DNA from 3 places in the Streptomyces sp. IBSBF 3136 genome. Region 2 is predicted to be linked to each of the others. Evidence: riboswitches for the same ligand, from Rfam matches in the RefSeq annotation. Region 2 holds a riboswitch; each other region holds the start of a gene.
The links. A riboswitch is a leader RNA that binds a small molecule or an ion and turns the genes downstream of it on or off. The one in region 2 is predicted to bind cyclic di-AMP.
Positions count from the first base shown of each region.

Region 1: it holds a riboswitch for cyclic di-AMP, as region 2 does, so the genes downstream of both, V7E45_RS05495 (transglycosylase SLT domain-containing protein) here and V7E45_RS14480 (hypothetical protein) in region 2, are expected to answer to the same signal.
Region 3: it holds a riboswitch for cyclic di-AMP, as region 2 does, so the genes downstream of both, V7E45_RS33950 (M23 family metallopeptidase) here and V7E45_RS14480 (hypothetical protein) in region 2, are expected to answer to the same signal.

Region 1 covers NZ_JAJSZC010000015.1:28,991-40,317, forward strand. Annotated here, with positions in the region: gene V7E45_RS05470 (M56 family metallopeptidase) at 1-544, opposite strand, end outside; gene fahA (fumarylacetoacetase) at 716-1,933, opposite strand; gene V7E45_RS05480 (carboxylate--amine ligase) at 2,214-3,464, shown strand; gene V7E45_RS05485 (FAD-dependent oxidoreductase) at 3,510-4,712, shown strand; gene V7E45_RS05490 (HAD family hydrolase) at 4,908-5,720, shown strand; gene V7E45_RS05495 (transglycosylase SLT domain-containing protein) at 5,756-6,235, opposite strand; cyclic di-AMP (ydaO/yuaA leader) riboswitch at 6,239-6,422, opposite strand; gene V7E45_RS05500 (polyprenyl synthetase family protein) at 6,955-7,965, shown strand; gene V7E45_RS05505 (LolA family protein) at 8,210-9,484, shown strand; gene V7E45_RS05510 (ABC transporter ATP-binding protein) at 9,540-10,514, shown strand; gene V7E45_RS05515 (ABC transporter permease) at 10,501-11,327, shown strand, end outside.
Region 2 covers NZ_JAJSZC010000054.1:17,805-26,104, reverse strand. Annotated here, with positions in the region: gene V7E45_RS14520 (NUDIX hydrolase) at 1-343, shown strand, start outside; gene V7E45_RS14515 (ATP-binding protein) at 390-818, shown strand; gene V7E45_RS14510 (hypothetical protein) at 812-1,183, shown strand; gene V7E45_RS14505 (hypothetical protein) at 1,774-2,454, shown strand; gene V7E45_RS14500 (XRE family transcriptional regulator) at 2,496-3,593, shown strand; gene V7E45_RS14495 (hypothetical protein) at 3,952-5,400, shown strand; gene V7E45_RS14490 (hypothetical protein) at 5,534-5,848, shown strand; gene V7E45_RS14485 (hypothetical protein) at 6,068-6,424, shown strand; gene V7E45_RS14480 (hypothetical protein) at 6,668-6,946, opposite strand; cyclic di-AMP (ydaO/yuaA leader) riboswitch at 6,953-7,138, opposite strand; gene V7E45_RS14475 (DUF6234 family protein) at 7,965-8,300, shown strand, end outside.
Region 3 covers NZ_JAJSZC010000238.1:1,412-11,641, forward strand. Annotated here, with positions in the region: gene V7E45_RS33920 (asparagine synthase-related protein) at 1-699, opposite strand, end outside; gene V7E45_RS33925 (MFS transporter) at 1,470-2,894, shown strand; gene lhgO (L-2-hydroxyglutarate oxidase) at 2,957-4,174, shown strand; gene trmB (tRNA (guanosine(46)-N7)-methyltransferase TrmB) at 4,552-5,394, shown strand; gene V7E45_RS33940 (PrsW family intramembrane metalloprotease) at 5,466-6,761, shown strand; gene V7E45_RS33945 (aldo/keto reductase) at 6,847-7,794, opposite strand; gene V7E45_RS33950 (M23 family metallopeptidase) at 7,925-8,962, opposite strand; cyclic di-AMP (ydaO/yuaA leader) riboswitch at 8,972-9,138, opposite strand; partial or broken gene V7E45_RS33955 (PP2C family protein-serine/threonine phosphatase) at 9,388-10,230, opposite strand, start outside.

The DNA of each region.
Region 1 (11,327 bases), on a different contig from region 2:
CGTCCAGCTGGTGGTCGGTGAGGCGGTGCAGTGCCCCGGTGGTCACCACGAGCTGCGGAGGGTGTCCGGGCATCCACCAGGCGTCCGGGTACTCGTCCTCCAGCACCAGCATCGGGCCACGGGCCGCGGGCAGCCCCCCGGGCAGGTCGGGTGCCCGCTCGCGCAGGTGCGCGCGCGTCCGGCCACGGCGCCGGTGGACCTCGGCGAGCTCCCGGGTCAGCATCGCCGTCGTCCAGGCGGCCCCGCAGGCCAGCAGCACGGTGAGGGCGACGGCCCAGACCGGGGCGGCGGAGAGGTCGTACGCGGCGGTCACCGCGGGCGGCGCGGGGGCGAACACCCGGTCGCGGACGGTGTGGAAGACGGCCGCCGCGCCCAGCACCAGCGCGGTGAGACAGCACAGCAGGACCGTGGCGACCAGGCACTGCCACACCCACAGCGCGACCACGGGTTCCCGCTCGGTCCAGGCCGCCCGGGTCAGCGCACGTGGTGCCGGCACGGCGGCCGTCAGGGCGACGACGCTCAGCAGGAGCAGGCAGACGGTCATGCCGGGGCTCCGGTTCCTGGTCGGAGAGGCGTGCGGGGCGGGTGGTGCGGTGCCGACACACCAGCCGGCGCGTCAAGTGGTGCGTGTCCCCGCCAGTATGACGGGGACAGGGGCCACGAGTCAGGTGTCCGGCGCCGAATCACCCGCACCGGCGCCCGCCACGGGCCGGGCTCAGCCCGACACGACCCGCCCGCCGACCTCGCCCAGGCCGACCCGGGTCCCGTCCGCGCCCGGCGCCCACGCCGACATCGTCACGACGTCCCCGTCCTCCAGGAACGCCCGCTTGCCGTCGGGGAGTTCGAGCGGGTCACGGCCGTTCCAGGTCAGCTCGAGGAGAGAGCCGCGCTGGTTCTCCAGTGGGCCGCTCACCGTGCCCGAGCCGTACAGGTCGCCGGTGCGCAGCGAGGCCCCGTTCACCGTCATGTGGGCGAGCTGCTGGGCGGCCGTCCAGTACATGGTGGAGAACGGCGGCTCGGACACCACCTGGCCGTTGATCGCGACGGAGATCCGCAGGTCGTAGCCGCCGGGCTCGATCCCGGGGGCCGAGTCGTCCAGGTAGGGCAGCAGCGGGTGGGTGCGCTCCGGGGGCGTCACGCGCGCGTGGTCCAGGGCCTCCAGCGGGGTGATCCACGCCGACACCGAGGTCGCGAAGGACTTGCCGAGGAACGGACCGAGGGGGACGTACTCCCATGCCTGGATGTCCCGCGCCGACCAGTCGTTGAGCAGGCACAGCCCGAAGACGTGCTCCCGGAAGTCGCCGAGCGCCACCGGTCCGCCCAGCCGTGAGGGCACGCCCACCACGAAGCCGACCTCGGCCTCGATGTCCAGCCGGATCGACGGGCCGAAGACGGGCGCCGGGTCGCCGGGGCCCTTGCGCTGGCCGGAGGGCCGTACGACGTCGGTGCCCGAGACGACCACGGTGCCGGCGCGGCCGTGGTAACCGATCGGCAGGTGCTTCCAGTTGGGCGTCAGCGAGTCCTCGGCGTCGGGCCGGAAGATCTGGCCGACGTTCCGGGCGTGGTTCTCGGAGGCGTAGAAGTCGACGTAGTCGGCGACCTCGAAGGGCAGATGCAGGGTCACCGCCGACAGGTGGTGGAACAGCGGTTCGATCGTCGTCCGGTGCGAGGGCACCGTGACCCACGCCGTCAGCGCCCGCCGCACGTCCGACCAGGCGGTGCGCCCGGCGGCCAGGAGGGGGGTGAGGGTGGGCTGCGCGAGCAGGGAGACGTACGGCGAGCCGAGGGCTGCGGCCGCGGCGCCCGCGTCGAGGACGTGCTCACCGAGCCGGACGCCGACCCTCCGTTCCGTGCTGCCGGAGGGCGAGAACACGCCATAGGGAAGGTTGTGCGGACCGAAGGGGTCGCCCTCGGGGACGTCGAAGGGGGGCATGGGGTACTGCCTCACTCTCATCCGCGCCATGCATGGCGATGCGTTCCATATGGTCGCGGCACACGTTACGGCCGAGGCACGGGTCTTGGGCAGTGCCTCCCCCCTCGTGGCGCCGACCTCGAATGGTTGCTCGATTGATGTCTAAAGAGTTCGCAATGTCCGGATAGGTCTTGTCGGAGTAGGCAATTCCGGCTTAGCGTCCTTTGGGGGACACGGACGGGGTGGGTCCGTTCCGTAAGGGGGACACGTGGGGGGACCCGTGGCCAGAAACGCCGTCGGCATGCCGTGCGACGCCGACCGTGACGTACCAGGACTGATCGTCAAATTCGGTGACTATCCGCTGCACCACGGCGGTGTCGGCGCGATCCGCAGTCTGGGCCGGCTGGGTGTGCCCATGTACGCCGTCACCGAGGACCCGTACACGCCGGCGGCGTCCTCCCGTTACCTGACCCGCGCGTTCGTCTGGCCCACGACCGGGGCCGAGGAACCGGGGCACCTGGTCGAGGGCCTGCTGCGCATCGGCCGCCGGATCGGCCGCCCGGCCGTCCTGATCCCGACGGACGAGGAGGCCGCCGTCCTGATCGCCGAACACCAGGACGACCTGGGCGGCCCCTTCCTCTTCCCGCGCGTCGACCCCGCGCTGCCGCGCCGGCTGGCCAGCAAGCAGGGTCTGCACGAACTGTGCGTGGAACACGACGTCGCGAGCCCGGCGGCCGCGTTCCCCGACTCCTACGAGGAGATCGCCGCCTTCGCCGCCGAGGCCCGCTTCCCGGTGGTGGCCAAGAACCGCGAGGCGTTCGTGCGGCGCAGCCGGCCCGCCGTCAACGGCACGACGCGGATCGCCACCCGAGAGGGACTGCTCACCCTGGCCCGCGACTGGGGCGAGCGCCCGGGCGTGATCCTCCAGGAGTACCTGCCGAGGGAGGAGGCCGAGGACTGGATCGTGCACGCCTGCTTCGACGCCGACTCCGCCCCGCTCGCCCTCTTCACCGGCGTCAAGGTGCGCTCCTGGCCCCCGCACGCGGGCATGACGGCGAACGCGTACGTCGTCGACAACCCGGAACTCGCCGACCTCGCCGCCCGTTTCATCAAACAGATCGGCTTCAGCGGGATCATCGACCTGGACCTGCGCTTCGACCGGCGCGACGGACAATACAAACTCCTCGACTTCAACCCGCGCATGGGCGCCCAGTTCCGGCTCTTCGAGAACGAGTCGGGCGTGGACGTCGTACGCGCGATGCACCTGCACCTCACCGGCCGCCCCGTCCCGGAGGGGGAACAGCGGGCCGGCCACCGCTACGTCGTGGAGAACATCGACCTGCCCGCCCTGCTCGCCTACCGCCGCAGCGGCTACACGACGCCGCACGCACCGGCGCGGGCGAGCGGCACGGAGCTGGCCTGGTTCGCGGGTGACGACCCGCTGCCGTTCCTCACGATGCTCGCCCGCTTCGCGCGCCCGGGCGCGAAGCACCTCTATCAGCTGTGGCGGACCAACCGCCGCGGCGGCAGCACCATCACCGCCACGAAGTAGGCAAGGCCACGAAGGTGGCGCACCGTGTCTCTGGGGAGGGACTTCGTGATTCGACCGGTTGCAGTCATCGGGGCCGGGCCGTTCGGCCTGTCCACCGCCGCCCATCTGCGGGCCCGAGGTATTCCCGTCCGCGTCTTCGGCGACCCCATGGTCAGCTGGCGCGACCACATGCCCGAGGGCATGCTCCTGAAGTCGACGCCCGCCGCCTCCAGCTTCGACTGCCCGCAGCCGGGCCACACCCTCGCCGACTACTGCGACGCGGCGGGCGTCCGCCGGCTGGTGACCGACGAGGACGTCATCCCCGTGGAGACCTTCATCGCCTACGGGGAGTGGTTCCAGCAGAAGCTGCTGCCCGGCCTGGAACGGGTCCGGGTCGTCTCCGTCGACCGTGACCGGAGCGGCGGGTTCGAACTCAAACTGGACTCGGGGGAGACGTTCACCGCGCGCGCGGTCGTCGTGGCCACCGGCCTGTCCGGCCTCGACCACCTCCCGGCCGAGCTGGCGGCAGCGGCGGCCGACGGACCGGCGCCCACGGCCCCGGTCTCCCACAGCTCCCAGCACCACGACCTCACCCGCTTCGCCGGCAAGGAGCTGATCGTCGTCGGCGCCGGCCAGTCCGCCCTGGAGACGGCGGTCCTCGCGGCCGAGGCGGGCGCCCAGGTGCGCGTGGTCTCGCGCGGCCGCGGCCGGGTGGCCTTCGGCGCACCGCCCTGGCGGCAGCCGGGGCTGCGCCCGGAGTCCCCGTTCGGCCGGGCCTGGTCCCTGTGGGCGCTCAGCTACTACCCCCACCCGTACCGCTTCCTGCCCGACCGCACCCGCCACTACCTGGTCCGCCGGGTCCTCGGCCCGCTCGGCGCCTGGTGGCTGCGCGACCGCTTCGAGGGCAAGGTGCAGGTCCAGGAAGTGGACCGGGTGCTGGCCGCCGAGGCGCAGGACGGCAGCCCCGTCCTCACCGTCCGCACCCACGCGGGCGGCACCGAGCGGCTCTGCGCCGACCACGTCATCGCGGCCACCGGCTACCGCGTGGACATCGCGGCGATGGACTTCCTCGGCCACGGACTGCGCACCCGGCTCGCCGTGAGCCGTGGCACGCCCAGGCTGGGCGCCGGATACGTCTCCTCCGTACCCGGCCTGTACTTCACCGGCCTCCCGGCGGCCTCCTCGTACGGCCCGGTGATGCGCTTCGTGTGCGGCACCGAGTTCGCCTCGCCCCGGCTGGCCGGGCATCTGGCGGCCGCCCACGGCTGAGACCCCGGGGGCCCTTCGCGGTCCACCCTGCCGTCCGCCGCCCGCCGCCACGGAGCGGTGGGCGGCCGAGCCACCACGGGGCCAGGGGCGGCATGGCCATCGAGCAGGTGGCGGGCACCACTTGGGGCCGGGCAGTACACAAGTCCGGCCGCAGCGTGGTGAGTCGGCGGGGCGCGAGGTCCGTATTCTCTGATCATGGCCGTACCCCCCGCATACGCACTGATCGCCACCGACCTGGACGGGACGCTGCTGCGTGCTGACGACACCGTCTCCGACCGGTCGCTGGCCGCGCTCGAACGGGCGGCGCGGGCCGGCGCCCGGCACCTGGTGGTGACCGGCCGGCCGGCCCCCCGGGTACGGCCCCTGCTGGACGCGCTCGGCTGCACGGGGCTCGCGGTGTGCGGGCAGGGCGCGCAGGTGTACGACGCCGGGACGGACCGCATGCTGTGGTCGGTCCGGCTGGACCGGGAACTGGCCGAGACCGCGCTCGGCAAGATCGAGGCCGAGGTGGGCCAGGTCTACGCGGCCGTCGACCAGGACGGCGTGGACGGGCTCACCCTGATCGAACCGGGGTACCTGATGCCGCACCCGACCCTGCCCGCGGTGCGGGTGGACCGGCGCGACGACCTGTGGAGCGAGCCCATCAGCAAGGTGCTGCTGCGCCACCAGGCGCTGTCGGACGACGAGTTGGCGTCGATCGCGCGGTCGGCGGTGGGCTCGCTCGCGACCGTCACGATGTCGGGTCCGGGGACCGTGGAACTCCAGCCGTGCGGTGTGACCAAGGCGACGGGGCTGGCACTGGCCGCGGACCACCTGGGGATCGCCGCCGGCCGGGCCCTCGCCTTCGGCGACATGCCCAACGACATTCCGATGTTCGACTGGGCCGGACACGGTGTGGCCATGGCCAACGCCCATCCCGAGCTGAAGGCGGTGGCCGACGAGCTCACCACGTCGAACGAGGACGACGGCATCGCCGTCGTCCTCGAAAGACTGTTCCCGACCGACTGACCGGGACCTCAGTGGTGATCAGTCACCGGTGCCGGTCAGTAGGCGCCGAAGACGTTGTCGATCGACCCGTACCGCTTGGCCGCGTAGTTGCAGGCGGCGGTGATGTTGGCGACCGGGTCGTAGATGTTGAAGGACGTTCCGGCCACGTGGTACGCGGTGAACGTCGGGTCGATGACCTGGAGCAGGCCCTTGGACGGGATGCCCGCGGCGGCGTTGGAGTCCCACAGGTTGATGGCGTTCGGGTTGCCGGACGACTCACGGATCACGTTGCGGTAGATGCCGTTGTAGGTGCCCGGTATGGCCTTCTCCTTCATGATCGCGAGGGACTCGCGGATCCAGCCGTCGAGGTTGTTGGGGTACCCGGCCGGGGTGGTGGAGACGGTCGTGGCGGCGGGGGTGGCGGCGGAGGCGGCCGTCGCGCCGATGAGGGGGAGCGCGAGGACGGCGGCACCGGTACCGGCGACGGCGAGCGTGCGGAAGAGACGGTTGGTGCGGCGCTGGGCGGCAGCAGGCATGGCGAACATCCTCTCCGTCGCCTGCGGGGTGAGCTGTCGGGTTCGGGCGGGGAGGTGCCCGGCCGTGCCCCTGGGGGGAGGCACGACTTCACCCCTAGCCGTCCCGGCGCGACGTGTGCCGTCCGGTCCGGCGACTTACCTGGTTCCCCCGCTCCTGCCGTACGAATGAGTTCGTCGATGGGTGGTGTCAGACGCGGCAGGATTCGGCGTTCGCCTGACAGGCCCGGAAGCTATGCGAGAGCACATGTCCGGAACAAGCGTCGGATTCACATAAAGCACTAGTTGACCTTGGTCTGTGCCTTATGGGGTACTTGATCCTTTGCGGTTGCCAACCCTCAACTGGCCACTGCGGCAAGGGCGGACCGGGGGTGGCGCGATCGTTCGGGTACACGGGCGACCGTGACCCAACTCACGAAATGGCAAAGCGTATCAAATCAGACATGGGGGATTCGAGACATTCGCTGGCCATGGCACGAAAGGAGTAATCCAGCCACCGCGCAGTTCGCGACAAAATGGACTAGTTCGGCGTAAGTCGGTAGAACTCAGCTCTTATCAGATGATCGAAAACATACCGGCCGTGATCCGATACCGCCCGGGCTGGACCGGTGGGCGCTATCGGTGATCGAAACAGGACCGGATACGCTGACTTGAGTGATGGCAGCGACCTATCGACAAACCGTGTAATCGCGCAGCAGACACCAGCAGACAGGAGACCCCTCGTGACCGTCGTCGGGCCGTTCGGGCTGAGCGTGCGGGACCAGGCTCTGGAAGCCGATGTCCAGGCCGGATTGGCGGCTGTCGAGGAAGGCTTGCTCGAAGCCACCAAGAGCGAGGTCCCGTTCATCACGGAGGCCGCGCAGCACCTTGTCAGGGCCGGTGGGAAGCGGTTCCGGCCGCTGCTCGTGATGCTCGCGGCGCAGTTCGGCGACCGGCACGCGCCCGGCATCGTGCCGTCGGCCGTCGTCGTGGAGCTGACCCACCTGGCCACGCTGTACCACGACGACGTGATGGACGAGGCGGCCGTGCGCCGCGGTGTGGACAGCGCCAACACGCGCTGGGGCAACTCCGTCGCGGTCCTGACCGGCGACTTCCTCTTCGCCCGCGCCTCCCAGATCCTCGCCGACCTCGGCCCCGAGGCGGTCCGGGTGCAGGCCCTCGCGTTCGAACGGCTGGTCACGGGCCAGATCCTGGAGACCGCGGGCCCCTCGGACGGCCGCGACCCGGTCGAGCACTACCTGGACGTGCTGGGCGGCAAGACCGGCTCGCTGGTCGCGGTCTCCTGCCGGTTCGGCGCGATGATGTCCGGCGCCGACGAGACGGTCGTCGACGTGCTCACCCAGTACGGCGAGCGGCTCGGGGTCGCCTTCCAGCTCGCGGACGACGTCCTGGACATCGCCTCCGACTCCCACGAGTCCGGCAAGACCCCGGGGACCGACCTGCGCGAGGGCATCCCGACGCTGCCCGTGCTCCGGCTGCGCGAGCGTGCCGCCCGGCTGGGGCTGCCCGAGGACGCCGCCCTGTGCGAGCTGCTGGACTCCGACCTCAGCGACGACGCCCGGCACGCCGAGGCGCTCGCCGCGCTCCGCGCCCACCCCGCGCTCGAACAGGCCCGCCGGGACACCGTCCGGTACGCGGAAGAGGCGCGCGCCGCGCTGGCCCCGCTGCGGGAGTGCGACGCCAAGACGGCCCTCCTGGAGCTGTGCGACGCGGTGGTGCACCGGGCCGGCTGAACCTCCGTACCCGCCGCGAGGGCGGTGCCTCCCGCTCGACCCCTACGGGTCGGGGGAGGCACCGCCCTCGCGTGTCATACCGCAGGCGTACACGAGTTGGCTCCGTGGTCTGACGCTTCCTCACGGCCGATTTGGTCAGATGGAAACCACGGAAATCACCACTCCTCACCGATTCGGGTGAGAATGGCGGCTCAGGTGGACCAGCGAGTGGACAGCCGCCGCCGACGACGGAGGTAAGGCACTGATGGCACCGTACGAATCCGACGACACGACGGGCACCGCGCAGGACGACGACCTGCCCTCGGGACGCCGCAAGGCCGCCCGGTACGTGGTCCCGGTCGCGGTGGTGGGGGTGGCGGCGGCCACGATCGGGCTGGTCCCGGCGCTGGCCGACTCCGGTGACCCCGACCTGCCGAAGATCACCGCCCAGCAGCTCATCGACAAGATCGCCAAGTCGGACGTGCAGCGGCTGTCCGGCACGGTGAAGGTCACCACCGACCTCGGCCTGCCGAACCTCGGCGGCCTGGAGAGCAGCCTGGCGTCCGGTGCGGCCGGGGGCGGCGACGGCTCCTCGGCCGACCCGAAGGCCAAGCTCACCGAGCTGGTCTCCGGCACGCACACCCTGCGGATCGCGGCCGACGGCCCGGAGCGGCAGAAGCTGTCGCTGCTGGAGAGCGGCGCCGAGTACAGCCTCATCCACGACGGCAAGGACGTCTGGGGCTACGACAGCAAGAGCAACGAGGTCTTCCACGGCACCGCCGCCGAAGCCGGCAAGGAGCACCGCGCCGAGCCGCCGGCCACGCCGAAGGACTTCGCCGACGAGGCCCTGAAGTCGGTCGACGACACCACGTCCGTGACCGTCGACGGCACCGCGCACGTCGCCGGACGCGACGCCTACAAGCTGCTGATCAAGCCCAAGCAGTCCGGCACCACCGTCGGCGCGATCAGCATCGCGGTGGACGCCGAGACGGGCCAGCCGCTGAAGTTCACCCTGACCCCGAGGAGCGGCGGCGCCGCCGTGCTCGACGCGGGCTTCACCCAGGTCTCCTTCGACCGGCCGGCCGCCTCCACCTTCGACTTCACCCCGCCCAAGGGCGCGAAGGTCACCGAGGGCAAGGCCGACGGGAAGGACGGGCACGAGAAGTTCGGCGGGTTCGGCCACGGCAGGCCGGCCGACGGCAAGGGCGCGGACGGCAAGCGGGCCGACGGCACGCCGGACCTCGCGCGGCCCGGCAAGGGCTTCGGCAAGGGCCTGGAGGGCGCCACCGTCCTCGGCAAGGGCTGGACGTCCATCGCCACCTTCGACACCGGCGCCAAGGGCGGCCTGCCGACCGGCTCCTCCGACGGCGCCCTCGGCGGCTTCCTGGGCTCGCTCGGCGACCACGTCTCCGGCAAGTTCGGCAAGGGCACGGTCTTCTCCACCCGCCTGGTCAACGCCCTGATCACCGACGACGGCAAGGTGTACGCCGGAGCGGTCACCAAGGACATGCTGGTGAAGGCGGCCGACGCCGGGAAGTGACCCCTCCGCGGGGGGTAACGGCCCTTCGCGGGCACGACGAGTCGAGGGGGAGCCGATGGACGAACCGTCCGCCACGCGGCGCGAGCCGGGGGAAGCGCCGGCGCCTGCCATCGCCACGCGCGGCCTGACCAAGCGCTACCGGGGCGGACAGCTCGCCGTCGACGGTCTCGACCTGACCGTCCCGGCGGGCAGCGTCTTCGGCTTCCTCGGCCCCAACGGCTCCGGCAAGACGACCACCATCCGCATGCTGATGGGCCTGATCGAGCCGACCTCGGGCACGGCCCGCGTCCTGGGCCGCCCGATGCCCAGGGCCGGCCGCGCGGTCCTGCCGCACGTCGGCGCGCTGATCGAGGGTCCGGCGCTGTACGGCTTCCTGTCCGGCCGGGACAACCTGCTGCGCTACGACGCCGCCGACCCGACCGCCGACCCACGCACCCGGCGCGCGCGTGTCGCGGCCGCCCTGGACCGGGTGGGCCTCACGGCCGCCGCCGGCAAGAAGGCGAGGGCGTACTCGCTCGGCATGAAACAGCGCCTGGGGCTGGCCGCCGCACTGCTCCAGCCGCGCCGGCTGCTGGTCCTGGACGAGCCGACCAACGGCCTCGACCCGCAGGGCATGCGCGAGATCAGGGCCCTGATCCGGGAACTGGCCTCCGACGGCACCACGGTGTTCCTCTCCTCCCACCTCCTCGACGAGATCGAGCAGGTGTGCACGCACGCGGCGGTCATGACCCAGGGCCGCCTGGTCACCCAGGGCGCGGTGGCCGACCTGGCGGCCGGTGCGCGCGGCCGGCTGGTGGTGACCACCCCGGACCCCGGCGAAGCGGCCCGGGTGCTGAAGGAGCTGGGCGTCGCCGACGTGATCACGGACGGCGACCGGGTGACCGGTGAGCCGCCCGAGCGGGATCTCGCCGAGGTGACCGCGGCACTGGTCACGACGGGTGTCCGGGTGCGCGGTCTGACGCTCGAACGCGCCTCGCTGGAGGACGCGTTCGTGGCACTGACGGGGGAGGGCTTCGATGTCGCGGGCTGAGACGGCGCAGGCACCGGCCGTGCGCCGGGCCAACCCCCTGTGGACCTTCGGGCTGCTGCGCAGCGAGCTGGTCACCACGGTCCGGCGCTGGCGCACGCTCGCGCTGCTCGGGGTGCTGGCGGCGGTGCCGGTGCTGGTCGGCATCGCGGTGAAGCTGGAGACGCGCGGCGGCTCGGCGGCCGGCCCGGACGGTGGCGGGGGACCGGCGTTCCTCGCGCAGATCACCAACAACGGCCTGTTCCTGGTGTTCACGGCGCTGGCCGCGACCCTGCCGTTCTTCCTGCCGATGGCGGTCGGCGTGGTCGCGGGCGACGCGATCGCCGGCGAGGCGGGCGGCGGCACCCTGCGCTATCTGCTCGTCGCCCCGGCCGGCCGCACCCGGCTGCTGCTCACCAAGTACACGACGGTCATGGCCTTCTGCGTGCTGGCCACCCTGGTCGTGGCCGTCTCCGCGCTGGCCGTCGGGGCCCTGCTGTTCCCGCTCGGCGACCTCACGACCATCTCCGGCACCCGGATCAGCTTCGCCGAGGGCCTCGGCCGGGCGCTGCTGATCGCCCTCGTGGTCGCCGCCTCGCTGGTCGGCGTGGCAGCCCTGGGCCTGTTCGTGTCGACCCTGACCAACAGCGGCATCGCGGCGATGGCGACGACCGTCGGGCTGCTCATCACCGTCCAGATCCTGGACCAGATACCCCAGTTGCACGCCGTGCAGCCGTATCTCTTCCCGCACTACTGGCTGTCCTTCGCCGACCTGATGCGCGATCCCGTCTACTGGGACGGCCTGGTGCGCGACCTCGGCCTCCAGGCCCTGTACGC
Region 2 (8,300 bases):
CGGCCACTGGGAGCCGCCGGGCGGCATCCTCGAACGCGAGGAGACCATCCCGGAAGCCCTTCAGCGCGAAGTCCTCGAAGAGACCGGCATCAAGATCGCGCTTCCCGCGACTCTGACCGGCGTCTACAAGAACATGACGGGCTTGATCGTCTCGCTGGTCTTCCGCTGTGAAGCCGCCGACGGTGTGCCCACCACCGGTGACGAGACCTGCGCGCTGCGCTGGGCCACCCGCGAAGAGGTCACCGAGCTTGCCGACGAGGCGTACTCGATCCGCGTCCTGGACGCACTCGACGCGACGACCCCGCCGGCCATCCGCGCCCACGACGGCGTGAAACTCGTCTAGCCCGAACCCGCTGCACATGGCGGCCTACCAGCGTAAGGGAACTTGTATGCACGAGTATACGAGTGCAGCTCGGGTCTGGGGGCTGAGTTGCCCAGGATCCCCAGAAGAGGTGAGCCGGGCCCGCCGATGGACCCGTGACATCCTGCGCGGCTCCCCCTTAGCCGACGACGCCGAACTGATCGTGAGCGAGCTGAGCGCGAACGCGATCCTTCACACGGCGAGCGGCCGGGAGCACGGCACCTTCCACCTGGCCGTCGCGGTCTCCGCTCAGGTGGTGGCGGTCTCGGTCACGGACGACGGCGGCACGGGGACGGCCCCGAAGGTCGAGCACCAGGACCAGGACGCCGAGCACGGCCGGGGCCTGGGCATGGTGAGCGTCATCGCTCACCGGGTCGTCGTCCACAACAGCGACCAGGGCCACACGGTCACCGCGGAGCTGTACGCGGACGCTCGGCGTGGAGGCTTCCCATGCTGATGACGCCACCGCAGCGGGGCTACTGGTGTGAGTGCTGGACCGGGGAGTGGCCGCCGGCACTGCTGGCATCGTTCGACGCCTACTCCGCGCCGCAGGCGGACCGTTGGGTAGCGGTCGTACTCCGCACGATCTCACCGGCACTGGACGCGGACGCCTCCGACGCGGCGTGGGAGTGGCTGTACGAGGGCCGCATCGAAACGCGTCGAGCCCTGTTGCGGGCGGAGCCGTGCACGGTGTCTGTCACCCACGCCAGGACCCGGATCACGTGGACGATCCGACCGGTGCTCTTCCTGCCGCTGGCCCACCGAAAGGGCACCGAACTACCGGCGTGCGCATACCGTTTCAAGGCCCACGCGACCGACTGAGTTACAACTTTCTCTACTGGTTCAAGCCCCGGCTGCGCTCCGCTCCGCCGGGCGCGCTTCCCGGCTCCGCTGCGGGCGACGCTCCTGCCTTCGGCCCGCTCCGCCCGCGCTGCGCCGACGCGCGCCCACATGTGGATAGGGCCGGCGGCCATGAGTCGGTCACCGCATAGAGCGGCCGCGGTCAAGGCACTGCCTCCGGCGGGGGATCGGCCGGCACCGGGATGGAGGGGCGTCGTTTCCGACCGCGGGCCCGTAGTGGCGTGCGCGGGTGCTCTCATCCCGTCCACCGCCGACCCAGGCAGAGCCGAGCGGGCGTGGTTCAGGGCGTCAAGGTCGTTCGTACAGTGGCGCGCTCCACCTTGACGCCCTGAACCACGCCCGCTCCACGGTGTGTGGGTCGACGGCGGACGGGATGAGAGCGGGGCGAGTGGTGGGCGAGGCACCGTGCTCCCTCATCCAGTGCGTGAATGACCTGTACAGAACGGTACTTGACTACACATCACACACGCGAGTGTCAGTGGCGCACGCTACGCTTATAAAAATCGCCCCTCACCTGAGGGAGCGTTCTTATAACCCCACGGGAGGGGTGTGTGAGCGCGAACGCCTGGGCCAGACCCGATGCACGCGGTGGCCATGAAGCTGAGCTCGCGGAGTTGGGCCTGAAGTACGAGTACTTCGAGCGCCTCATCAGCGAAGGAGAAGAAGCCCGGGCCGGCGCCACGGAAGACGACGCCAACAACGCTGCGGGCACGATGGATTACTTCGCCCGAGTGCGCACGCTGCGCTACCTGCTCCGGACTGAGGGGCAGTGGAAGCGGTACGACCCCAAGCAGTCTCCGCTCAGCGTCAACCCCGACAGGACGATGGCCATCGGTGTCCTGCTGGGCGATGCTCGTACCGGCCTGCCCGGGAACCCGCAGCCGCGGAGTCACAGGCCGGCGGGGGTGGCGAAGGAGTCGTTGGTGGCTCGCAACCAGGATCTTGACCCCGGCCTCTTCCCGTTGCCCCCGCAGGATGATCCCGAAGCGGAACTCACCGACGACGAGTATGCGCGGTTGACTACCTGGTACTTGTTGACCTACCGGTACGCGGCGAGGAAGCAGGGCTTCATCGAGGTGCGGAGCGAGCTGTCCCTCCCCAGTAGGGTGGGAGCCCAGGGCAAGATCGACAGCTGGGACCGGAGGATCATCCTCCCCGCCATTCGATTCAAAAAGACGTTCGATTACCCTGACGGTGACACCGGCTTCGACGTTCCCGTTGAAGAGTGGTGAGATAGGGGCATTCCGGTCATATGTGAGGGTGGCGGTAGTAGATGGTTTTTTCTTCCTCGCGTATCGCCATCGCTCGCAAGCGAAGGGGGCTCACCCTCGCGGATCTCAGCGAGCGGGTGGGGGTGAGCCTCCAAAGCCTATCCAACTACGAGACGGGCCGCACAGATCCGACCCGCGAGACGCTCGCGAAAATGTCAGCTGCACTGGATTTTCCAGAGTCATTTTTCCGGAAACCTGACGTTGAGATCTTGCCTCCAGATGCTGTGTCATTCCGTGCTCGAAGTAAGCTAGCTGCGGCTCCAAGAGACGCCGCATTGGCTGCTAGCACCCTGGCATTGGAGCTTAATGAGTGGATCGAAGTTCGCTACAAGCTTCCGGCTGCCCAACTTCCGACTCTAGGTCGTCTAGATCCAGAGGGTGCGGCAAATGTCTTGCGCACGCGTTGGGGTCTCGATGATACTCCGATCTCCAACATGGTTCACTTGGTCGAATCGCGCGGAGTTCGCGTCTTCTCTTTGCCGCCGGAGTTTGCCGAGGTCGACGCATTTTCGTTCTGGCGAAATGGCACGCCGTTTATCTTCTTGAGCACGCTAAAGAGTCCGGAGCGTGGGCGATTCGATGTGGCTCATGAGCTGGGTCACCTCGTGCTGCACGGGGAGGAGCGGGGTCTTCAGGGGCCACCGGCAGAGAAGGAAGCAAATGCTTTCGCAAGCGCCTTTCTTATGCCCGAAGCCAGCGTAAGAAGTTATATTCCCAAATCTCCACTCCCGTCTCAGATCATCAGCGCCAAGAAGATTTGGAAAGTTGCAGCAATGGCGCTCACCTATAGGCTGCACGATCTCGAAATGCTTTCCGATTGGCATTATCGTAAGGCCTGTATTGAGTTGAGCAAGCAGGGTTATCGGTCATCTGAGCCTCGCGGTATCCCGACTCGCGAGAAGTCTCAATTGCTGGAAAAGGTGTTTAACTTGGCGCAAGTGAAGGGTATTTCAACGCGCCAAGTGGCGGACGAGCTAAACGTCAGTACTCAAGAGCTCAGTAGCTGGATATTCGGACTAGTAGTCACCATTCGGGCGGGCTCAGGGCGACCCGTGCCCCCTACGTCGGCTGCCAGGCCCCGACTATCCGTCGTCAGGTGAGCGCACCTGTGCGGGGCGCTTAGCGCTGCCTGAAGCCGTGCGGAGGCGATGGACGCCTCACCGATGCGCAACGCGGAAGCGCGGGTCACGCTCGTAGTCACGCGGCGCGTGAGGGCGACTTGGAGCAGGCACTCATCATGGGTGAGAGGGTTCTTGAAGTGGACCGTCAGTCGGTGCCCGTCCCTGATCACGACCAAGTGCGAGCTCACCGCCGAGAGGCGCCGCCGATATAGCTCCGAGCCGGCGGCACAAGACTATCTCGCTCTTGGCGCAAGGAACCGGGAGCTGTCGGATAGCAACCAAGGGAAGTTCGGCGAAACCGGTGGCGAACGCAACCGCCATCCGCCACACTCCTTAGGTGACGTCTGAACCTTCAACCACCGAAGGCAACTCTGTCTATTCAGGCAGGCCCTTTGAACTGGTGACCAGGGTCGAGGATCTGACCCTTCGACTCCTCGGCAGTAATTGGAACACCCCAAATGACCTTTGGCAGTTCCAATTGGATCTCCTTCAGCTGCAACAAGACATACAGAAGGAAATCGCCGCCACGAAATGGCGGCTCAAGACGACTAAAGCTAGCTCCGGGCCACTGGAATCGCTGAAGCTATGTCGATGGCTGGCCAGACGCCTCGGCGATGCCTTCGCATGGGCACTTCTCAACGACAGGCGCTCCCTTTACCCATTTTCAAACAATGACCCGGTTCCGGTTCCACAGGAGGGTCATGGAACCAAGGGTCTCCTAGCGATTTCACAACACCTAGCTAATGACGGTTGGGGATTCCCCCTCCTGCATGACATCACAGATATTATGCGAATCGGGGACGTCACGTTCGTCAAGCCTGATACCAGCGAGAAGCGAACGATCGAGGTTAAAACGCGGCACCTCGGGAACTTCGTCGGCGATGACGGTAAGGATTCGGCGCGCTATAACGTCGACATCAGTTTTTTGGAGATGCGACGAGAAACTTCCGATGCGGACAGTAGCCATGCCCGGCCCCCTCGCCCTACTTCCGGCGACATCGACAGAGCATCCCAGAGCAAGCGCCCCGATAGGAGGATCGGCCGTCAGACGCAACGCATGGCTGATGTAGTCACGCTCAGCGATGCAGAAGTCGACAAGATCTTTGAGGTGTACGGCCGTAAGTCCATCAAAACTTACGTTGACTCAACCCCCAGTCACCATTGGGAGGATGTTAGGCGGATAATCGCGGACGCAAGAAGCACCGGTTACGCGAGCACATGCATAGACGGATCATTCCTGTACGCCGCTGTGTATTCTCCAACAGGACTCACTCCGGAGATCATAGATGATGAACGCTTCGTAACCGACGTGCGAGACTCCGGAATTCTCACAAACGAAGGGCGGCACGAAAGTAGCGTTACGATCTCAACGATTCCCGAGGAGCAGGGACGTGGCGCCCACTTGTATCTCCCCTTCTACCTCTACAAAATTCCCCATGAGGCGATATCTGATCTGATTCACGGCCGCCTCTTCATTACCGTCTTCACTAACGCCGGAAAAATAGCATCGGCGCTTGAGGGGAACGGTATTGAAGTTAGCATTTCAGACGCGAAAAACCCTCTTCACTCCATGGTATTCTCTCATGAAGAAGTAGACAGCGCCGGATTGAGATACCGAGCCGAATTGCGTAACATGCAACGGCACATACGGGAAAGCATTTACGAGTTTCGCGGCGTTAACTATCTGCGAGACATAATCGTTAAGATGCGCAATACTGCAAGCATAGCTGCCAATGAGGTATCACCGCTCAAGCGTGATGACGCGAATCCCACGTCAGGCACCTAGCTTGGACGGCTACAGATGCACAAGACTGCACCGACCTCAGGGGTGTAGCCGGCTAGGTTCCGGCATTGTGTCCCGCGACGAGCGCTGAGAGCCTTTCGGCGAGTGCCTAGGAGTAGGTGCCGGGGAGGGGCGCGTGTCTGTCGTTCTTACAGTCATTCTCGTGATGGCGCTGACATTGTGCGTGATCGGCGTATTGGCCATGACGACTGGGCGCATCGCACTCCCTTGGGTGCGCAAGGGAGTGAAACAGCCTCGCGTATGGAGTGCAGGGACGCTGCTGATCGCGGCGAGCCTCACGGCGGCGTGGCTGGTGCCCTTCCGTGGCCAGAGTCTGCTCATGCTGGCTGGCCTCGGGCTGACTTGCTGGTCCCAGGGCTGGCGTCATCGGGAGAGGCCACAGGGGACTGATCTGTCAAAAACAGCGCTGACATCTGACACCAACGGCTGACACCAACAGCGGCGAACACGACCGCACGAGAGCGGCCCTCAGCGGTCGGTGGACAGTCGTAGGGCTGGGAACCCTCCAGCCCTCAGGTCTTCTGTGATCGACCTGATGAGGATGCGGCCAGATCCTCAAGTAGGCGTCTAAGACGTCGTTTCTTATGGCTGACGCTCGCGCCGTTGACTGACTGCGCGGATGTCAGTGCGGTATGGGAGCCTCCCGGGCATGAGTTACGACCTTGCTGTCTGGGAAGGCGAGAGACCAGCGGATGACAAGACCGCCGGCCAGATCTTCAGCGATCTGTACGACCGCTACATCGATGGGGAGGTGGAGGAGCCTCCCTCCGAACGCATTGCGGCCTACGTCGCTGCGTTGCTTGAGCGGTGGCGCGACATCACCGAGGACGACGAGGACACCTCGCCCTGGTCCACCGGTCCGCTGATCGACGAGGCAAGCGGTCCGCTGATCTACTTCGCCATGCGGTGGAGCATGGCTGAAGAGGCATCGGCCTACGCGGCGGCCGTCGCGCAGTCCATGGGGCTGATCTGCTTCGACGTTCAGCAAGACCGGCTCAGGCCGTGAGCGCGCTACTGGACGGTCTGCACCACTTCGTGACCGCATACTTTGGCTGTGGTGCACAGACTCAGCACCTCGCATCTGAACCGAGTGGGAGCCCACGGTCCGTACACGAAGGGAGGCCCTGACTTGTGAGCCAGGGCCTCCTGTGTGTCCTCAGGTGCCGCTTACACGGGTTCTCCGTGTAGTCCCTCTAGTCGGTCCTAGGGATGGCGGAACGACCAGGTAGAGCTGTGCCGTGCTTGGTGATCAAGACTGTCCCCGGGCGAACCGCACGATCCCGATGATGAAAAGGGTCAGTCCGCTCGTGGCGAGCACTGCCGTGGTACCGGCCTGGTAGTACGAGACCTTCTCCATCGCCCGATGGAGACCGCCTGCAAAGACTCCGCCGAGGAGCCCCACCAGGAGAATGATCGCGGTCTCGTACTTCCGCATCGTCCTGGACTTGTCGTCGTCCTCGTTACTGCCGCCGCCGTTACCGACGTTGCCAGTACCCGGACCCTGTGTGCTGCCGTGTGCCGCACTCATTGCAACCGATCCTTCGTTGATCGCCTGCGAGGTGAGCTGTCGGATTCGGACCGGTTGAGTTGCCCGGCCGCATCCCTGATCGGGACACGGCTTCACCCCTAGCCGCACCAGCGATCGACGCTGGCTTCGGCACCTACCTTGGGTCCCCCGCTCCTGCCGTGTCCGTGTGAAGCGACTGGGCATCCGAACGGCGGCAGGATTCGGCGTTCCGCCCGGACGGCCCCACCGTTCCTGTGATGGGGACTTGTCGTGATGACGGATCTTGACGCACCGATGACCGAAAATCCCAATCGATTCGGTGATTTGTGGCGATGCTCACGGGAGGCACTCAGTGCCACGACATCATCCCTAATTCCCGTTGTGTGCAGGGAAGTTGGGGCTCCGCATGGACACGTTGGCGAGCGCCCCAGGCCGGGGCTCGTACACGCGCGTAGACGGTTCAGAGTTACCGCACGGTACGGCGCCATGTGGATGTAGGGAGCGTCACTTGCCGCACGCCGGTGCGGACCATCAGCGTCCTGCCGTCCTCGTGGAGAGCGGCGGTGCTGCCGTTGTACCGCCCGGATGACGTGAGAAGCGCCCTTGGGAGAGCAGGCAGGGCGGCCGACGATGCCTCGTCGCCGTCACTCGGGAACTGTTCGAGCTTCAGGCCCTCAGCGCGGAGGGGATGCTGCTGTACAGCTACGAAGTACAGCAACGCCAGCAACCGCCAGCGTCCAACGGTGGTCGACCTGCCCCTCCCCGGAGCCTGCATGACCTTCTGTGACCGTCCTACTTAGAGCTACGGATCAGAAGGTTGCAGGTTCGAATCCTGCCGAGTGCACAGCAGACCAGAGGCCCTGTGGAGTGATCCACAGGGCCTCTGGCTTTTGCCTTGACGGCAGTGTTTGACGGCACCGCCTCAGAGGGCGGGTGTAGGGCCGATCAGGGATGTCATGTGGATCATGGGACTCACCTGGGTGGAGCTGAGTACTCCTACTCATGCGCCCGCCTCGCCCGCACGAGCAAGGTGACGAGTATGAACTTACCCGTCGCCCCGCCGGCCTTCGACGCGACCACCGGCCTGGGACAGCGCCCCCGTGCCGACCGGGGCGCGGACATCGGAGCCGGATGCGGTCTGGTGTTCCTGGAGCTGATCGCCCTGGCGGTGATCTTTGGGCTCTGGTTCCTGTCCGGGTTCAACCTCGACCCAGGCAAGACCGTCACGACCGACTCGTTGTGGAACTACCTGGCCGCCGCTGGCGGAGTCGGAGTCCTGGCCATCGCGGCAGCCGCGATCGCCTCGCGGGCCGGGGCCGTCGTGACGGTTGCCACCCAGGCCATCATGGCCGCCCTGATCTGCTTCATCGTCTTC
Region 3 (10,230 bases), on a different contig from region 2:
GGACATCCGCGCGCGCACGGCCTCGACCAGCGCGTCCCGTACGGCGTCCACCGCGCGGTCGGGGTCGGCGGGGGGCGCGGCCACGGCGAGGGAGGCCACCGGCTCGTACCCGGCGATCTCGCGCGCTCCCGCGCGCAGCACGAGCGCGTGTCCGGGCGGGATGCGGCGTACCCCTTCGTACGGGGTGGTGTCGCGCAGCGCGGCCGGTACGTCGGGGGCCGCGAGCAGGGCCGCCAGGTGGCCGAAGTCGAGGTTGGCCTCGATGAGGTCGGCGAGCGGCAGGGCGGCCGTGGCGTAGGCCGTGCCGCCTGCCCAGGGGGTGTGGAACACCGGCCGGGCGCCCGCGAGGTCGCCGCAGACGGTGATCCGGCGGCCGACCTGGACGACGGCCGTGTAGCTGCCGGGCCAGGTGGTCAGGTGGCGCAGTGCGCCCCCGCGCGCGGTGAACAGCGCGCGCCGTAGTTCCTCGTCGCCGGCCGCGCAGGTGCCGAGGACGGCGATCCGGTTCTGGGCGTCGGCCCGCACCACCCGTACCTCGTCCGGCCGCCAGTCGCCCACGGCCCACAGGGGGTCGGGGTCGCCCCACAGGAGGTGGGAGCCGACGGGGTGCAGGGTCTCGCCGTCGTAGCCGGTGGCGCCCGCGGTACCCGTTCCGGAAGCGCCCGCGGCGGTGCTGCTCCACCCCACCAACCACCGCATCGACGCCTCCACAGGCTGTGGACCACACAGAGCACCGCACGAACCGGGTCCCCATGCTGCCATGAAGAACGCGCCGCGGAGGGGCGGTGACGCCGCCTTCGATCGAGGGAAAATCCCGCACGGGCCGGTGCGGCGGGCGGGAGGGCGGCCGCGCGGGTGCCGCGTCGGGTGCGCCCGAAGTGCCCTGCCGCGCAAGGCGGGTGACGGCGCGGGGCGAGGTCGGCGCAGGTAAGGTGCGATGCGAATGCGCCCCCGGAACGCGCCCCGAAAACGCCCTTCGCGCCCTCAAGTGCCGTGGTGGGAACGGAAATCACCGGCGGGAGGCGGGGTCGATTTTCAGCCAATTCGACTGCGGCCCACGAGATTCGAGCACGCTCCGTACAGGCCTGGGCAGCGTATGACGCCCCGCGTTCGCGCACAGTCCGGGAGGCGGGATTCGCCTCCCGGACCGGTCCGCCACCCGCGGGGATGAAGGTGGCGGTGTCCCCCAGCCCGCTGGATCCAGTACAGCGGGCCGACCCACGCAACAGCCATGGAACCGCTCCCCCGATGGCCGGAGTAAGGCGCACGGACGGGCGCACGGCCACACGGGCGGGGGCACGTCGCGGCAGCCCGTGCACGGTGCGTACAGGGCCGTACTCCCGTACGGGCCACAATCCCGCCAACCGGAACAATGCCCCTTAACGCTTGGGATGCGGCGAACTACGCTGGGTTTACGAATGCCGCACGGTTATGCCAGCGCGGCAGCCGTCTGTGTCGAGGGGTGGCGCATGTCCAGGGAGCAACGCGGGCCGAACGAAAAACTCGGCACCGTTCTCGCCCTCGCGGGAATCAGCAACGCAGGACTCGCGCGACGCGTCAACGACCTTGGCGCCCAACGCGGGTTGACGCTTCGCTACGACAAGACCTCGGTGGCGCGCTGGGTGTCGAAGGGGATGGTGCCGCAGGGAGCGGCGCCGCACCTCATCGCGGCCGCCATCGGCCAGAAGCTCGGCCGCCCGGTCCCGCTCCACGAGATCGGCCTGGCGGACGCGGACCCCGCACCCGAGGTGGGCCTCGCCTTCCCCCGGGACGTCGGCCAGGCGGTGCGGTCGGCGACGGAGCTGTACCGGCTCGACCTGGCCGGGCGCCGGGCCGGCACGGGCGGCATCTGGCAGTCGCTCGCCGGGTCCTTCGCGGTGAGCGCGTACGCGACGCCCGCGTCACGGTGGCTGATAACCCCCGCCGACAGTTCGGTCGCGCGGGAGGCGAACTCCGCCGAGGGCTCCGGCGCACCGATCAAAGTCGGCCACAGCGATGTGCAGAAGCTGCGGGAGGCCGCCGAGGACGCCAGGCGCTGGGACTCCAAGTACGGGGGCGGCGACTGGCGTTCGTCCATGGTGCCCGAGTGCCTGCGGGTGGAGGCGGCGCCGCTGCTGCTCGGCTCCTACTCCGACGAGGTCGGCCGCGCCCTGTTCGGGGCCAGCGCCGAACTGACCCGCCTGGCCGGCTGGATGGCCTTCGACACCGGCCAGCAGGAGGCCGCGCAGCGGTACTACATCCAGGCGCTGCGGCTGGCGCGCGCGGCCGCTGACGTCCCGCTCGGCGGCTATGTGCTGGCCTCCATGTCGCTCCAGGCGACGTACCGGGGCTTCGGCGACGAGGGCGTCGATCTCGCACAGGCCGCGCTGGAGCGCAACCGCGGACTGGCGACCGCGCGCACCATGAGCTTCTTCCGGCTGGTCGAGGCGCGGGCCCACGCGCGCGCCGGGGACGCGCAGGCGGCGGGGGCGGCACTGAAGGCCGCGGAGAGCTGGCTCGAACGGTCCAGGGAAGGTGACAACGACCCCACATGGCTTGGCTTCTATGGTTATGACCGTTTTGCCGCTGATGCCGCGGAGTGCTACCGCGATCTGAAGGCGCCGCGCCAGGTGCGGCGGTTCACCGAGCAGGCGCTGTCGAAGCCCACGGAGGAGTTCGTGCGCTCGCACGGGCTGCGGCTGGTGGTCTCCGCGGTCGCCGAGCTGGAGTCGGGGAACCTGGACGCCGCGTGCGAGCAGGGGGTGCGGGCCGTGGAGGTGGCCGGGCGGATCTCGTCCGCCCGGACGACCGAGTACGTGAAGGACCTGCTGCACCGGCTGGAGCCGTACGGGGACGAGCCGCGGGTGGCCGAGCTGCGGGAGCGGGCCAGGCCGCTGCTGATGGCTCTGGCCTAGGAGCGCCGCCCTCCCGCGTTTGAAGGCGCTGTCAGTGGCGCAGTGCACTATCGAGGTGGGAGGTGGTGCAGGTGCGGGACGGTGCGTACGACTGCGACGTGCTGGTGGTCGGGGGCGGGATCGTCGGGCTGTCGACGGCGTATGCGATCACGCGGGCGGCGCCGGGTACGCGGGTGACCGTGCTGGAGAAGGAACCGGGACCGGCCCGGCACCAGACCGGGCGCAACAGCGGGGTCATCCACAGCGGGATCTACTACCGGCCCGGCTCGCTCAAGGCGCGGTACGCGGTGCGGGGCGCCGCCGAGATGGTGAAGTTCTGCGCCGAGTACGGCATCGCGCACGCCGTCACGGGCAAGCTGATCGTCGCCACCGAGCGGGACGAGCTGCCGCGCCTCCACGCGCTCGTGCAGCGCGGCCGGGAGAACGGCATACCGGTGCGGGAGCTGGGCGGCGCACAGATCGGCGAGTACGAGCCCGAGGTGCGCGGACTCGCCGCGATCCACGTCGGCACGACCGGCGTGTGCGACTTCGTGGGCGTGGCCCGGCAGCTCGCCCGGGCCTCGGGGGCGGAGATCCGCTACGGGGCGCGGATCGTGCGGGTGGACCGCCGGCCGGAGCGGGGCGTGGCCGTGCTGACCGCGGGCGGGGAGGTCGTGCGCGGGCGGGTGCTGGTGAACTGCGCCGGGCTGTACTGCGACGAGGTGGCGCGGCTGGCCGGGGACGAGCCCGGGGTGCGGATCGTGCCGTTCCGCGGGGAGTACTACGAGCTGGCGCGGCCCGAGCTGGTGCGCGGTCTGGTGTATCCGGTGCCGGACCCGGCGTTCCCCTTCCTCGGGGTGCATCTGACCCGCGGGATCGACGGGGGCGTGCACATCGGGCCCAACGCCGTGCCGGCGCTGGCCCGGGAGGGGTACGGCTGGGGCGTCGTGCGGCCCCGGGAGCTGGCCGGGACGGTGGCGTGGCCGGGGTCCTGGGTGATCGCTCGGCGGCACTGGCGGTACGGCGCCGGTGAGCTGCGCCGCTCGGTGTCCAAGAGGGCGTTCCTCCAAGCGGTGCGCAGGCTGCTGCCCGCGGTGGAGGAGACGGATCTGGTCCGGGCACCGGCCGGGGTGCGGGCGCAGGCGGTGCTGCGGGACGGGACGCTGGTGGACGACTTCCTGATCCAGGAGGGCGCCCGGACCGTGCACGTGCTGAACGCGCCGTCGCCCGCGGCCACCGCCTCGCTGCCGATCGGCCGGGAGGTGGGACGCCGGGCGCTGTCCATGCTCGCGGCGGCGTAAGGCCCCGCGCGCGGCGCTGATGAGGTCCCCCGCGTGCCGGGTGGGGTTCGGCCTCGTGGGTGAGGTGCCTCACAGCGCTGGTGGCGTCCGCCGCTGGTGACGTTCCCGGCGCGCTCCCGCTCGGCGTTGCAGGGCCTCCGCGGCGCTGACGGGCCCTCCGCGGCCGGGGGCGGACGGAGCGCCGGTGAAGACGCCCGGGGCGCCGATGACGTCCCCCGCGCGGCGCTGGCGACGGTCGGCGCTGATGCGGCCCTCCGCGCGCCGGCGAGGGCCCGCGCGGCGCTGCAGGGTCTCCGCGGCGCTGACGGGCACCCTCAGGCGGGGGCGGGACGAGGGCCGTCGGGTGGGGGCGGTCGGCGCCGTAAAATCGTGGCACTGTGTCTGACTCGCTGAATGCCTCCGAAGCCCCCCGGTCCGGTCCCGCCGAGCCGGCGTCCCCGCATCTTCCCGGTGTGTCCGTCCGGCACAGCCGGGTCAAGGGGGAGCCGCGGTTCCCGGACGGCCCGAGGGCCGATCCCGCCGGGTCGCACTTCGAGCGGCGGATCCGGAGCTTCCAGCCGCGGCGCAGCCGGGTGACGGCGGGGCAGGCGGACGCGCTGCAGCGCCTGTGGCCCAAGTGGGGCCTGGACATCGACGGGCAGCGGGTGATCGATCCGGCCGAGCTGTTCGGGAACGACGCCCCCGTGGTGCTGGAGATCGGCTTCGGGATGGGCGAGGCGACGGCGCAGATGGCGGCCGGCGACCCCGGCACCAACATCCTCGCCGTGGACGTGCACACCCCGGGCCAGGGGAACCTGCTCAACCTGGCCGAGCAGAACGGTCTGTCCAACGTCCGGGTGGCCAACGGGGACGCGATCATCCTGCTGCGGGAGATGCTCCGGCCCGACTCGCTCGACGGCCTGCGGGTGTACTTCCCGGACCCCTGGCCCAAGAAGCGGCACCACAAGCGGCGGCTGATCCAGCCCGAGTTCCTGACGCTGGCCGCGACCCGGCTGAGGCCGGGCGCGATCGTGCACTGCGCGACCGACTGGGAGCCCTACGCCGAGCAGATGCTCGAGGTGCTCGACGCGCACCCCGACTTCGAGAACACCCAGGCCGACGGCGGTTTCGCGCCGCGTCCCGGGTTCCGGCCGCTGACCCGTTTCGAGGGCCAGGGACTGGACAAGGGACATGTGGTGAACGACCTGCTCTTCCGCCGCGTACCTCGCCGGAACCCGTAAGCACGCCGGAACCAGCCGGTCCGGCGACAGCGCCGGCACCGTCCGTCCGGTCCCCCGTTAGGGTCGATGCCGTGGCCACCAGTCCTCCGTACCCGACCTTCCCGCCCGGCCCCGGAAGCGGGGCGCACCCGCACTGGTGGCAGCGCCGCCGGGTGCGCTACGGAGCACTGATCACGCTGCTGGCGCTGTCCGGCCTCGTGATCCTCGCGATGGTGCGCCGGCAGACCGGCACCGAGGGCTTCCTGGTCGGCCTCGGACTCGCGGTCCTGCCCGTGCCCTGGCTCATAGCCGCCTTCCGCTGGCTGGACCGGGTGGAACCGGGCCCCTGGCGGAACCTGGTCTTCGCGTTCGCCTGGGGGGCCTGCGCTGCCGCGCTCATAGCCATCGTCGCCAACACCTTCGCGACCAAGTGGATCGCCACGGCGACCGCCGACCCGGCCGGCGCCGACACCCTCGGCGCGACCGTGATAGCGCCGATCGTGGAGGAGTCCGCCAAGGCCGCGGCCGTGCTCCTGGTCTTCCTCTTCCGCAGACGGGACTTCACCGGGATCGTCGACGGCGTGGTGATAGCCGGGATCACCGCCACCGGGTTCGCCTTCACCGAGAACATCCTCTACCTCGGCACGGCCTTCGGGACCGACCAGGTCACCGGCGGCAGGGGCATCGCATCCGTCACCGCCGCCACCTTCTTCGTGCGCGTCGTGATGTCCCCGTTCGCGCACCCCCTGTTCACCGTGCTGACCGGCATCGGCTTCGGCGTCGCCGCGCTCTCGGCCGAGCGGCAGCACGCGCGGCGCGCCCTGGTGCCGCTCGGCGGGCTGCTGCTCGCGATGAGCATGCACGCCTTCTGGAACGGCTCCTCGACCTTCGGCCCGTTCGGGTTCTTCGCGGTCTACGGCGCCTTCATGGTGCCCGCGTTCGGCCTGCTGACCTGGTTGGCGATCTGGACGCGGCAGCGGGAGCTGCGGACCGTACGCGAGGAGCTGCCGGTCTACGTGTACGCCGGGTGGCTGGGGCCGGCCGAGCCGTTCGTCCTGGGGTCCATGCGCGCGCGGCGCGCGGCGCGGGACCACGCACGGCAGCACCTCGGGGGGCGGCCCGCGGCGCGGGCGGTGGCCGAGTACGAGGCCTACGCCACCTCGCTGGCGTTCCTGCGGCACCGGGGGCGGCTCGGGCGGGCCGGGGCCGGCTTCGTGGACCGGGAGCGGGAGCTGCTGGCCGAGCTGTGGCGGCGCAGGGCGGTCGCCCGGCCGGCGCTGGAGTACGCGGCCGGGGCATCCATGCGGGTGCCCGCGGCCACGGCGTACTGGGCGCCCCACGGGTACCCGGCGGTGCCGTACCCCGTCCACAACCCGTATCGGACCTAGGGCCTGTCGTCCGGCTCACGCGGGCCCGGCGGCGGGCGCCGGACCGCGCCGGGCCGGTGGTGACCGGGACCCGGCGCGGCGGGGCTCAGGCGGAGGCCAGGGTCAGCCGGTCCAGGTCCTCCTGCGTCAGCTCCAGCTCCGCCACTGCCAGCAGCGCCGGAAGCTGTTCCACGGTGCGGGCCGAGGCGATCGGGGCGGCCACCGTCGCCCGGGAGGCCAGCCAGGCGAGGGCGACCGTGGCCACCGGGGCGTCGTGGGCGGCGGCGATCTCGTCCAGGGCGGTGAGGACCTTCTGGCCGCGCTCGGACTGGAGGTGCTTGGCGGCCGAGCCGGCGCGGGCGCTGTCGACCTGCGTACCGGGGCGGTACTTGCCGGTCAGGAAGCCCGAGGCGAGGGCGAAGTACGGGACCGCGGCGAGGCCCTCACGGGCGGCGAGGTCCTGCAGCGGGCCCTCGTAGGTGTCGCGGGAGACCAGGTTGTAGTGCGGCTGGAGGGCCACGTACCGGGCCAGGCCCTCGCGGTCGGAGAAGTCCAGGGAGGCCCGCAGGCGCTCGGGGCTGATGTTGGAGGCCGCGATGTGCCGGACCTTGCCCGCCCGCACCAGCTCGTCCAGTGCGCCGATGATCTCCTCCACCGGCACCTCGGGCTTGTCGAAGTGGGTGTAGTAGAGGTCGATGTAGTCGGTGTCCAGGCGGCGCAGGGAGGCGTCGGCGGCGGCCTTGATGTTGGCGGCGGTCAGGCCCTGGTACTCCGGGTGCTGGCTGACCTTGGTCGCGACGACGACGTCGGAGCGGTTGCCACGTGCCTTGAGCCACTTGCCGATGATCGTCTCGGACTCGCCGCCCTTGTTGCCCTCGACCCACGCCGAGTAGGAGTCGGCGGTGTCGACGAAGTTGCCGCCGGCGGCCGTGTAGGCGTCGAGGACGGCGAAGGAGGTCTTCTCGTCGGCGGTCCAGCCGAAGACGTTGCCGCCGAGGGCGAGCGGGAAGACCTCGAGGCCGGAGGTGCCGAGTTTGCGCGGGGAAGCAGTCATGCCTGTCTCAACCGTCACTGCGGCACCGCCCATTCCGGTTCTCCCGAGAACGGTGTGTGAACACGACGGCCCGCAGCCCTGACGTCCGGGGGGGTGCCGTCAGGGCTGAGGGGGCCGGTTCAGCGGCCGGTCAGGGGGTGAGGCCCTTGCCGCGCAGCCAGGTCATCGGGTCGATGCCGGTGGCCTGGCCGTTCGGGTGGACCTCCAGGTGGAGGTGGGGGCCGGTGACGTTGCCGGTGGCGCCGACCCGCCCGATGACGTCCCCGGTGCCGACCTTCTGGCCGACCTTGACGTTGATCGAGGACTGGTGGCAGAACCACAGCTCGGTGCCGTCGTCCAGGGTGAGGATCGTGCGGTAGCCGTAGGCGCCGGCCCAGCCCGCCTCGGTGATGGTGCCGCCGTGGATCGCCTTGATCAGGGTGCCCGTGGGTGCGGCGAAGTCGAGGCCGGTGTGGTAGCCGGAGGACCACATCGAGCCGGGCTGGCCGAAGGTGCCGGTGATCGTGTACGAGACGACCGGCAGCTGGAACTGCTTGGCGAGCTCGGCCAGGCGCTCCTGCTCGGCCTGCTTCTTGGCGGCGGCCTCGGCCTTCTCCTTGGCGTCGGCGGCCTTGGCGGCCGCCTCCTTCTCCGCCTTGGCGGCCGCGTCGGCGGTCTGCTTGTCGGCGGCGGCCACCGCCGCGGCGGTGGCCTTGGTCTCGGCCCTGCTCTGCTGCTGCTCGGCCTGGGCCATGATCCGGTTGCGCAGGGCCTCGCCGGCGTCGCTCCGGTCGCTGTCGGCGGAAGCTGATGCGGTGCCGACGTTGCTCAGCGAGGCCGTGGTGGCCGCGGGCGCGTCGGCGGAGCCGTCGTCGAAGAGGGAACCGACGGAGGGGAGGTCGGGCATGGAGATGGACACCGGCGGCTTGCCGGTGTGCGCGCTGGCCATGCCGCCCGCGCCGACTGCGGCGATGACGCCGACGCCGAGGACGGTGGAGCTGCGGGCGAGTCCGCCGCCGCGCTGCTTGGCGACGCGGTGCCGGCCGCGCACGGGGCGAATGGATTCCTCAGTGGGATTCCATTCCTCCCAGGGGCCCTCTTCGGTGCGGTACTCGCCGTAGCCGAAGGTGTCGGACTCACGCTGAGCCGGCACGAACGGGGCTTCTGGGGCAGGCCGGTTGGACGCCACGCGGGCGTACTCCTTTCCTTCCTCCGCCTACCGGGTTAGCTGACGGGTTCGGAGCAGGAAGGTCTCCTACGCGCGTATACGAGCCGTGGACCAGTACGGTTCACGGCGGTATTCGCGTGATTCACCCCAAGGTGGTGGTTCCCCGGTTCCCTTACGGGATTCGGCGCGTGCGCACGGAGCCGCCTCTGGTGACGGCTGGGACGACCGCGCTGCGTTATCGAACGTTAATAGACCTGACTGTGAGATTCCAAGCCGTTCGGCTTGATCATTAAGGTTCTTTCGGCTGGACGTACGCGTCAGGAACGGCGGAAAGCGGGCGAGTTGACCAGAGCTCAGCAGTCTCAGGGGTTTTGATGGTGACTCAGATGTGATGCGGAGGGCTTCCGTCCGGTCACTCTGGGTGAAGGTGGTCGAGGGGACACCGGTCAGGGCCGCCGTACGGCGAGCAGCGCCATGTCGTCCGCCGTGCCGCCACCGGAGTGCCGCCGCACCTCGGCCGCGAGGCGGGCGAGCAGGGTGCGCGGGTCGGGGAAGCGGCGGCCGGCGAGCCTGCGCCAGGGGTCGTAGAAGCGGCCGTGCGCGTCCCGGGCCTCGGACAGGCCGTCGGTGTACAGCAGCAGGGTGGCGCCGCCGGGGAAGACGTACTCGGTCGACCGGTCGGGCCACCGGCCCAGGTCGCTCATGCCGAGGGGCAGCGCGGGTTCGCACGGGGTCAGACTGCGCAGCGAGCCGTCGGCGTGCAGCAGCAGCGGCGCCGGGTGACCGCGGTTGACGATCCGGACGACGGGCTCGCGGTGCGGGAGTTCGGCGAGGACGGCGGTGGTGAAACCCTCGAAGGCGTCGATCCCGTAGCGCCGGGTGCCCTCGCGGGCCAGCGCGCGCTCCAGCCGTTCGGCCACCGCCTCCAGCGTGGTCTCCTGCTCGGCGGCCTCCCGGAACGCCCCGATCACCACGGCGACGGCGGCGACCGCGCCCAGGCCCTTGCCGCGCACGTCCCCGACGATGAGCCGGACGCCGTGCGGGGTGTCCTGCACGGCGTACAGGTCGCCGCCGATGAAGGCGTCCTTGCGTGCCGCCTCGTAGCGGGCCGCGATGTCGAAGCCGGCGATCCGGGCGGCCGGCTCGGGCAGCACGGCCCGCTGGGCGGCCTCGGCGATCTCCCGGGCCGAGGCGAGCCGCCGGTCCCCCAGGCGTACGACCCGGTTGATGGCGGCGGCCAGCAGGGCGACGGTGGCCACCGTGACCACCTCGGTCACCAGACTGGCGTC